DNA from 2 places in the Parendozoicomonas sp. 2304DJ65-17 genome. Region 1 is predicted to be linked to the other one. Evidence: riboswitches for the same ligand, from Rfam matches in the RefSeq annotation. Region 1 holds a riboswitch; the other holds the start of a gene.
What was found. Region 1 has a riboswitch for cobalamin ahead of ACY2RR_RS20680 (TonB-dependent receptor domain-containing protein). Riboswitches for the same ligand answer to the same signal wherever they lie in the genome.
Positions count from the first base shown of each region.

Region 2: it holds a riboswitch for cobalamin, as region 1 does, so the genes downstream of both, ACY2RR_RS16685 (DUF4198 domain-containing protein) here and ACY2RR_RS20680 (TonB-dependent receptor domain-containing protein) in region 1, are expected to answer to the same signal.

Region 1 covers NZ_JBYVJV010000010.1:138,976-144,208, reverse strand. Annotated here, with positions in the region: gene ACY2RR_RS20690 (DUF2333 family protein) at 1-405, opposite strand, end outside; gene ACY2RR_RS20685 (transglutaminase-like cysteine peptidase) at 513-1,157, opposite strand; cobalamin riboswitch at 1,323-1,518, shown strand; gene ACY2RR_RS20680 (TonB-dependent receptor domain-containing protein) at 1,693-3,561, shown strand; gene cobO (cob(I)yrinic acid a,c-diamide adenosyltransferase) at 3,615-4,211, shown strand; tRNA gene ACY2RR_RS20670 (tRNA-Ile) at 4,314-4,390, shown strand; gene ACY2RR_RS20665 (hypothetical protein) at 4,446-5,233, opposite strand, start outside.
Region 2 covers NZ_JBYVJV010000006.1:308,591-313,823, reverse strand. Annotated here, with positions in the region: gene cobJ (precorrin-3B C(17)-methyltransferase) at 1-120, shown strand, start outside; gene cobM (precorrin-4 C(11)-methyltransferase) at 145-909, shown strand; gene cobA (uroporphyrinogen-III C-methyltransferase) at 906-2,321, shown strand; cobalamin riboswitch at 2,410-2,585, shown strand; gene ACY2RR_RS16685 (DUF4198 domain-containing protein) at 2,717-3,496, shown strand; gene cbiM (cobalt transporter CbiM) at 3,509-4,129, shown strand; gene ACY2RR_RS16675 (SdrD B-like domain-containing protein) at 4,132-4,695, shown strand; gene ACY2RR_RS16670 (energy-coupling factor transporter transmembrane component T family protein) at 4,739-5,233, shown strand, end outside.

The sequences.
Region 1 (5,233 bases):
TTGGGATTGTGAACGACTGAAATCTTTTCGCATTGCACGGGTAAAGTCTCGCAGCTGTACCAGAACACCAAATTCCCAGTTGGGCATGTTGTCCATAAATACGCCGGGAGGTGCTATATCGTTACGGGTATAACCGCCGGGTTTGTTGAGGAGAGTTTCGCCAATGGTGATAGCTGTAGCGGTGGAGGTGAAACCTGCCACGACTGGGCGATTGAGTTTGGTCGCTATGGCGGTAGCATTTTCATTAACATCAAAAGCTTCTGGCTCCTGACTCCAGTACACACCGAGAATGATCATCGCAATCACATACAGTGCGATAATAATGCTGATGACTTTCCCCCAGCGATGACCATTAATGTCTGACATCGAGTCAAACAATCTTTCTTTCCAACTGCCCAGGCCCATAGTGTCCCCTTTTCTTCCAAAGCTGTTCGTTTTGATAACGAAGTGGAAAACTTTGGGGGCTATTATGGGCAATGCAAGCCTGAACTAATAGGCTTTGGTGGCAATAATCATTCGCTGGAAGGCCATATACCCGGATTTTGAGATTTTTCCTGAAGTGAAACCCAATGACTCAGTCGTGAGGCCTGGCCTATACGCTGTTCCTGATATTGCTGGTCCAGTAGCCAGAGGCCGGAACTATTGAAGGAATATACAGGCTCCAGATCACCTCGCCGTTGTGGTGATTGCATAGCACTGGTTAAGTTGTCCAGAACCACCTGTTCACCATTACCGGTATTAACGAGTAGGACCATATGGGCTTGTCTAAGAGTTAATGAGCGCACGTATGCCAGCCTTAATCGGCTGTCATCCATTCCCAAGCGCCGAAGACTGATGTATTTGGCAATGGCGTAATCTTCACAATCACCTGTGCCACGATTGAGGAATTCTGAAGGAGAGGCCCAATAATCTTCCTGCCCCCAGACAGTTTGATCGCTGCGGAAAAGGAGAGAATTGAAGAAGTTGTTCACTTCCTTGAGGCGCTCACTATCTGGTGCTGAGCGCAAACGGGCTACAAGCTGTTCCCAGGCGTCGAGACGCTGGTCTGTAATACCTGCTGATGGCGGGGGGAGATTGGCTGGCAGCGAACTGGCACTTACAGCAGCACTGCTCAGCCCAATGACCCCAGCGGCCAGGACTGCTGCTATAGACTTCACGGATCACACTCCCTGTGTACGACTTAACCACGAGATCCTTAGATAACTATAGACAGGGAGAGTGACTGTATTTCGCCTATGGCGGGGATGTTGCCCTATACATTCGTATTGCACGCGAATAATATTGGCGCCTTGCGCAAAGGTGCCTGAATTGACGCATGAAGAAGTTATTTTTTTCGTGCTGAGTAGGCTCAATAGGGAATCAGGTAGAAAGCCTGAACTGTGCCCGCAACTGTGACAGAGGAGTTTGCCTCCAACCGTGTTGTAAACGGTAAAACCACTGAAGTGATGTCGACTTTGGGAAGGTGGAGTCAGGCGATGATACTGGAGTCAGGAAACCTGCCTTTGTGAAAATGGAAAACTGGGCGGGAATACCCAAGTAGCCAGCGCGACCTGTTGTGGTCCTGTCTTAAGGAATTTTGCGGATGAGTAAAATTCTCGGACGGCTGTTCTCAATACTCCCTCCCTTTTCCGTTTTTATTTCTCAATGAAGGCTTCGGGCCAGAGCCTGAATAAAACTGGAATATAAAAAAGCATGCGCACACAGCTCTCACCCATAGCCTTGGCAGTTTGTTTGCTGCCAATAACTCAAAGCTCCGTGGTTTCAGCAAATGGCAATGATGTCTATCAGCTTGATGACGTTGTTGTAACTGCCACACGAACTGCCCAGACAGTTGATCAGACACTGGCACCTGTTTCAGTTATTACCCGTGAAGATATTGAAACCTCTCAAGCTGCCAGTGTTCCTGATTTACTGAATACACTTCCTGGTGTACAGATCAGAACATCTGGCGGCCCGGGTTCTGCAGCTTCAATCTCAATAAGAGGGACTAATAATAATGAGTCCTTAGTGCTGGTTGACGGACAGAGAATTGGCAGTGCAACTGTTGGCGGTGCCAGCCTGCAGTATTTTTCTCCAGAGCAGATCGAACGCATTGAAGTTGTCCGTGGCCCGGTTTCCAGTCTTTATGGCGCCGACGCTATTGGTGGAGTTGTTAACATTATTACGCGCAAAGGCAGTACAAAGCCCTCTGCGACCATCAAAGCTGGCTATGGCAGCAGAAACACAAGAGAGCTGAGTGTTTTCGCTTCTGGAGGAAACGATGCAACGCGTATAGCTGCCGGAGTGAATGCCTTTGATACTGATGGCTATGATCGTACCAAGCAGGAACACGGTACTGATACGGATAATGACGGCTATAAAAATGTCAGTGGTAACTTGAGCATCAGCCATAAACTTTCTGACAAAGACACGGTGTCAGTCAGCTTTCTGCAGAGTGAAGGTGAGTCAGAGTACGATACAACCTCATCTTCCACACCCTTCTCTACTCCAGTTAACAAACCGTACTATGAATTCAAACAGCAAGCGGTTTCTGGTAAGTACGAGCATATTTTCAACGACAGGTGGACGACATCTTTAACGGCTGGGTATAACCAGGATTATCAGAATGCCAAGGACTCTCCCTATGGTCGCTCCAAGTTTGACACTCGCCGCCATAGTTATAACTGGCAGAATACTATCGCCACATCAGAGAACAGTCTTCTGATTGCAGGAGTTGATTACTATAAGGACAGAGTCATCAGTTCTACCGACTTTGATGTAACCTCACGTGATAATAAAGCCATATTTGCGGAACAGCAGATCAACTTTAACACCTACGATCTGCGAGTTAACCTACGGCGGGATGACAATGAAGTGTATGGCAACGAAACGACCGGTGGCTTTGCTCTCGGCAAGAGCTTTGCGTCCGATATCCGTGTTGTAGCGTCGTGGGGCAAAGCCTTTAAGGCTCCAACATTTCAGGATCTCTACAATGTTTTTGCCCCTAATCCAGATGTGAAACCCGAGAAGTCTTACAATACCGAGTTATCTGTCAGTGGTAAAAGCATTGCGGGCTTACGTGCTGATTGGTCTGTTAATGCTTTTGAAAACCGTATTGATGATAAAATCTCCCTCAATCCTGCTCAAAACTACCGTGCTGAGAATATCAGCAAAGCGAAGATTAAAGGGCTGGAGTTCGCACTGGGAACCAAGCTGGCTGACTGGGATCTGCAGGCTAACCTGACTTTGCTTGACCCTATGAATGAAGATACAGACCAGCAGCTGCGTCGTATAGCCAAGCAACGCCTGATTGTGGACGTTAGCCGTCAGTTCGGTCGTTATACGTTTGGCGGCATCATGCGAGCGCAGAGCCATTCCTGGGACAAAGACGCTCCAAAAAACACAGACCGTGTTGATGGCTTTGCTACATTCGATCTGCGTGCGAGTACCCAACTTACGAAAGAGTGGAAAACTGATTTGAAGCTCGTTAATTTGTTGAATAAAGATTACCAGACCAGTTATGGATACAACGAAGAGCCCCGTGGTGTTTTTGTTTCCGTTTCCTGGTCTCCTGAAATTTAATCGAACTGTTTATATCAAGGGGCAGCAGTGCCCCTTTTTTTGGAGCCAAGTCTATGACCAGTTCTGACGACAAGTACAAACAGCGCATGCAGCGCAAAAAGGAACATATCGACAGCAAGATTGCTGAAGCGAATGAAGAACGCGGCATTATTATCCTGGTTACCGGTAACGGGAAAGGGAAAAGCACTTCTGGCTTTGGAACTGTTCTGCGCTGCGTTGGCCACGGCCTGAAAGCCGGTGTTGCCCAGTACATTAAGGGTAAATGGGATTGTGGTGAGCGAAATGTTCTGGAGAAGTTAGGTGTAGAGTTCCATGTTATGGGAACAGGTTTCACTTGGGATACCCAGAATAAAGAGCTTGATACCAAAGCCGCTCAGGAAGTTTGGGTTGAAACCAAAAAGATGCTGGCAGATCCGGAGATTACCCTGGTGCTTCTGGATGAGCTGACCTACATCGCTCGCTACGGTTATGTGGATACGGATGAAATTATCGAGGCGCTGAAGAATCGCCCGAAAATGCAATCTGTGATCATCACCGGCCGAGGGTGTCCGCAGGCTCTGGCAGATATTGCAGATACAATCAGCGAAGTCAAAGACGAACGTCACGCTTACAGAGCAGGGGTAAAAGCCCAGATTGGTATCGACTGGTAAGCCAGAGGAATTATTTTTCAGAAAAGCCCTAAAAATCATAATCATATAGAGGTTCAGGACTGGCACCAAAGAACCTCTATGCGTATAATCTGACGCCGCTGTGGGCCTATAGCTCAGTTGGTTAGAGCAGGGGACTCATAATCCCTTGGTCGCAGGTTCGAGTCCTGCTGGGCCCACCACGAATACCAAAGCCGAAGCGGTTAACAACTGCTTCGGCTTTTTTGTATCTGTCTTTTAATTGCTGCCCCATATTGAAAACAACCAATCTGCCACCTTCTTAACAGGGCCACTCTGTTCTAAAGGTTCAGCAGGTCGTTTACGTTTCCTTCGCTCATCTTCACTGGTGGGCGGCTTACTTGCTGCACTGACGAAGCTGTCAGCTGACTCGGAAGAGCGCCTGAGGTTGCTCATAACAATAGTTTCTCTCTGAGGTATTACTATCGCTACGGCGGACTCCCCTTCATCGTCACTCTGTCCGTGTTCCGAAGGTTCTTGTGTGACTTGAAAAATTGGGGGAGGGGTTTGGGAGGATTTATCACTTAGATGCTCTTCATCGGACACATGAACAACAGTTGGAGTACTTGAGCATCTGGAAGATGTTTCATCTTCTTCATTGCTACTCCGTTCGTGTTGTGAAGTAGAACGTTCTTCTGGATCAACTAAGGATTCTTGACCAGATGCACCATCGCTTTGATCTGTTTCATCAGGCACCGCAATAATCTCTGGACTATCCGAGTGTCTGGAAGCCGACTCGAAGTCTTTTAAGGAATAGTGTTCCCAGATTGATCCTGTTTCCTCATCAACATCAACATTGCGTGCAGAAGCTGAGTGCACGGAGGCAGATTCATATAGGTTTGAGTCGTAATCCTCCCAGACAGACTCTGTTTCCTCATTAACATCAACATCGCATAGAGAAGTTGAGTGCACAGATACAGGCTCAGCTATGCTCTCTTCATAGTATGTTTCCCACTCTGACTCTTCACCGTCGGAACTATGAACACTAGTAAGGGACGAGTGATGGG
Region 2 (5,233 bases), on a different contig from region 1:
GACATGATTGTTACGCCTCGCGGCTACACAAAAAAATACGACCTGAAAGACGGCAGTGTTTACGAAGGCCAGAAGCGCGGCCGCACACTGAACGTTGATGCTCTTCAAGAGCCCAAGTAATACAAGTACACAGGATTAAAGACCATGACCGTTTATTTTATTGGCGCAGGCCCAGGCGATCCCGATCTCATCACCGTAAAAGGTGCCAAACTGGTTGAGCAATGCCCCGTTGTTCTTTACACCGGCAGCCTTGTGCCAAAGGAAGTTGTCGCCCGTGCCAATAAAGACGCACTGGTCCTCAGCTCTGCTGATCTCGATCTTGATCAAACCACTGATGTGCTGAGTGAAGCTCACGAGAAAGATCAGGATGTTGCCCGTGTTCATACCGGCGATCCCAGCATTTACGGTGCTATCGCTGAACAGATTCGTCGCCTGGATGAACTGGGTATCGACTGGAAAGTGATTCCCGGCGTTTCTTCCTTCCAGGCTTCCGCTGCGGCCCTTGGCCAGGAACTGACTATCCCGGAAGTGTGCCAGACCATTATTCTCACTCGCATGCCCGGCCGTACTCCTGTTCCCGAGAAAGAAAATATTCTGGAGCTGGCCAAGCATGAAGCGACCATGTGCATCTATCTCAGCATTCGCATGCTGAAGAAGCTGTGCAACGACCTGAAAACTGTTTATCCAGACGACTACCCAATCGCCGTTGTAGAAAAAGCGTCCTGGCCTGAGCAGCGCATTATTCGCGGCACGATCTCCGATATTCACGAGAAAGTGAAAGAACTGGATATCCGCGCAACTGCCATGATTGTTGTGGGTAAGGTGTTGGGCTGCACCGACTTCAACGATTCCAAGCTGTACGACAAAACCTTCAGCCACGACTTCCGCACCGCGAGGTTCCCGGAATGAGTAAAGCAACTGTTCACCCCGGCAAGGTTTATCTTGTCGGTGGAGGGCCGGGCGACCCAGGCCTGCTCACAGTAAGAGCCAAAAACCTGATGAGTCAGGTTGATGTTGTCGCCTACGATGCTTTGATCAGTCCGGCACTGCTTGCACTGGTTCCTTCCCATGTAGATATGGTTTCCATTGGCTACCGTGGCTATCACAACAAGATTGGCTACGGCATGCATCCGGAAGTCATCGAAATGGCGATGGAAGGCAAAAGTGTTCTGCGCCTGAAAGCCGGTGACCCGTTCATCTTCGGTCGTGGCACACAGGAATGTGATGACCTGCTGGAACGAGATATTCCCTTTGAGGTTGTTCCCGGTATTTCTTCCGCGTTAGGGGCAGCAGCTTATGCTGGTTTCCCGCTAACCAGCATTGGCATGGCGTCTGATGTGACCTTTGCCAGTGGTCACCAGTGTGGTCAGGCTCGTACTTCATGGTCTTCCATGGGGCAAGGCAATGGCACTTTGGCACTGTATATGGGTGCCAAAAAGATTCGTCAGAACTGTGAAACACTGATTCAGGAAGGCCGTTCTCCGGATACACCTGCTATCTACGTTAGCGCTGCTACAACCTGCCGTCAGTTTGAGCTGGAAGGCACGCTCACAACCCTGCCAGAGAAAGTTGAAGCTCTAGACCTTAAAGCTCCGGCGCTGATTATTGTTGGCGAAGTTATTTCTCTGCGGGATCGTTTGCACTGGCGTAAAACACTGCCTCTGGCTGGCAAACGTGTACTTGTTGCCCAAAGTGGTGAAGCTGGTGACACAGTGACCGCAGCCATTGAGAATCTGGGTGGCATCGCTCTGCGTTTGCCAACGCCCCGCTTCCTGCACAGCATTAATGATCAGGATTGGGGTGTTGTTTCAGCATCCAACCATCTGGTATTTAACGGAGAGCAATCAGTTCTCTCCTGGCAGAAAGCGCTGATCGCTAACAAATGCGACCTCCGTGACATTAACCAGAGATTATCAGTTACCAGTGAAGCCGCTCTCAATACTCTGCATAACATTGGATTCTTCAATGTTGAGCGCCTGTCTGTCAGTGATCTTGCCGGTTTGGAACAAGGCGCTGCGGTGCTCAGTGGTTCAAGCGACAAACCTGCCATCGCTGAAGGTTGCAAGCTGATCAACAGCTACACATGGATTCCCGTGCGTCTGCGTTTTGATCTGCCGGACTTTGACATTGCTATTCTCGACAATGAACAGTCTTTCTGGGCACTGGGTGATAACAACGATGCTCAATGTTTGAACAATGCGGCTGTTTATACGTCCGATGACGAACTACACGCTCGCCTGTTACGCGCACAGCTAAATGCTATGCCACTATGCAGCGCTAACGACGTTGTTGAAAAGCTTGTTGCGAATCAAGTTCACTGATCCTTAGCTCATGTACTTCGAATAAAGAAGCGCATGAGCACGCATCAACCATTGATATTAATCACGGCGATAAAATCCTAAAAAACGTAGGATTGCCTTGATTTCAGGTGTACCAACTTAATAGGGAATCCGGTGCAAAACCGGAGCTGTACCCGCAACTGTATCAGGCGAGCAAATTGCCAAATGCCACTGGATATTCCGGGAAGGCTGGCGATTTTGTTACGACCCTGAAGCCAGGAGACCTGCCTGAAAATCCACATAAACACGGGCGGGTAATCCCGAAGCTATGTTTAATTTAAACAGTGTCTTCTAATTACAGATTTTGCTTACAACTGATTCAGTTTTGAGCAATAGAATCTTACCCGCCGGAATCAATTTAAGGATTTCCGGTTCGCATGACCTTCTCTATTCGCAAGACCGCAACCATCGTCGGCCTTTCTCTTTCTGTATTGTCTCAGGCAAGTTTTGCACATTTTCAGGAGCTACTACCCCAAACTCCAATTGTGACGAAAGAAACCGGCCGCACACTGAACTTCGACATTATTTTCACCCACCCAATGGAAGGTGGCCCCACTATGGATATGGGGGTTCCAGCCGAAGTTGGTGTTCTGGTGAATGGTGAAAAGTCTGATCTGCTCGCTTCACTTGTTCCTGCAACCAGTAATGGCAAAAAAGCCTACACCATGGAGTACAAGGTTCGTCGTCCTGGTACTTACCAGTTCTACATCCAGCCAGCCCCTTACTTTGATACGACAGAAGACGCTTACATCAAGCAGAACGCCAAAGTTGTTGTAGACGCTTTCGGTGCTGGTGAAGGCTGGAGTGAACCTGTTGGCCTGCCCAGTGAAATTGTTCCACTGACCCGCCCTTATGCTCTCTGGACTGGCTCCAGCTTTACCGGTGTTGTTACCAAAGGTGGTAAGCCACAAGCTGGTGTTGAGATTGAAGTCGAATACCGCAACACCGATGGCGTAAACATTCCTGCAGACGCTTACATCAACCAGGTTCTTATCACCAACCAGAATGGCGAGTTCACTTTTGCGATGCCAAAAGCGGGATGGTGGGGATTCGCGGCACTGATGGAAGCCGATCACACTCTGAAAGGCCCCGATGGCGAAGAGAAGAGTGTTTCTGAGGACGCCGTTCTCTGGCTGCATGCCAGAGATATGAAGTAACAGGTTGTCATTATGCATATTGTTGATGGTGTACTTTCCGCTCCGGTGCTTGCTACCGGAGCTGTTGTCACAGTCGCTGGCTGTGCGATGGGATTAAGGCAACTGACGGAAGAAAGGCTGCCGCAAACAGCTGTTCTTGCTGCGATGTTCTTTATTGCCTCACTGATTCATGTGCCCATTGGCCCATCCAGTGTGCATATGATTTTTAATGGCCTGCTGGGTTTGGTTTTAGGTTGGCTGGCTTTTCCCGCCATGCTTACCGGGCTGATTCTGCAGGCTCTGTTCTTCGGTTTTGGCGGGCTGTTTGTGCTTGGTGTGAACACCATGAACATTGCCCTGCCCGCTGTTATTACCGGCATGGTTTTACGGCCACTATTGAATCGCTGTAACCAGAAGCAGGCTCCTGTCGTAGGTTTTATTGCTGGCGCACTTTCCCTTGGCCTCACATCTTTTATGGTGGCCGCTTCCCTCGCGTTCAGTGGTGAAGAGTTTGTGGCCGGTGCCAAAGCCGTGTTTATGGCTCACCTGCCAGTTATGGCTATTGAAGGCATTCTTTCCGCATTTGCCGTATCCATGCTCTACAAGGTTCGCCCCACAGTGCTTGGCCTAACCCCTCAGGGCATGCAGGTTTAATCATGATGAAACGACTGACCACGCTCCTTATCCTGATACTTTCTACCAGCCCTGCATGGGCACATAAGTTCAAACTGTTTGCCTTTGCTGAAGGAACCAGCATTGAAGGTGAGGCCTATTTTGCCGGGGCAGGAAAAGCCTCAGATGCTGAAGTTTTACTCACCCGAAATGGTGAGGTGGTAGCCACTACCAGAACTAACGACAATGGTGAGTTTATCTTTGAAGAACTCACTCCAGCGGAATACATCATCAAAGCCGATGCCTCTCAGGGACATGTTGCCGAATACACAATTTCCGCCGAAGAAATGGGTGCTGAAGAGACAGCTGCGGATAGCTCTGCAACAGCAGTAATACCTTCGAATGCTGCTTCTAGAGTGACCGTTGATGAGAAAGCACTGACGGCAGCTGTGGATAAATCCATTGTTCGCCACATTCGTCCCCTACGTGAACAGATCGACCAACTTCAGGAAAAGCGGTATTACCAAGACATTCTTGGAGGGGTTGGTTACATCTTCGGTATAGCTGGTATGGTCGCCCTATATCTGTCCAGAAAGCGCAACGTGTAATGAAGAAATACAAAAATTGGGTTAAGCAGGGGAGATCGGGGTTATGAGTCATATTATGTCGGATGCTGGATATACGACATGCGCCAGCAATCGTGAACAGCTGATGATCGAGCGCCTTGATCCTCGCTCGTGTCTCATTGCCGCATTTCTATTTGCTGGCACAGCTATGGTTGTGAACAGCACAATGCTGCTCAGTTATATGGTTCTTATTGCAGCTCTGGCGGTCGTGTTTATGACTCGCCAGTCTCTGGCAACAGCACTGAAACGCATTCTGGCAATCGATAGCTTTATTATTTTCATGTTGGTTCTGGTGCCGTTTCAAATACCCGGAGAAGTCGCTTTTTCCATGCTTGGTTTTGATGCTTCGGTTCCGGGGCTTGAACGTGCTGCTCAGCTTGCTTTGCGAGCGAATGCCGCCCTGTTCATTATGCAGGCATTGATTTGCGGCCTGGAACCAGCAAGGCTTGGCCATGCGCTGCACCAGCTTCGCTGTCCACAAAAGATGGTGGCTCTACTTCTGTTTACGGTTCGCTATTTA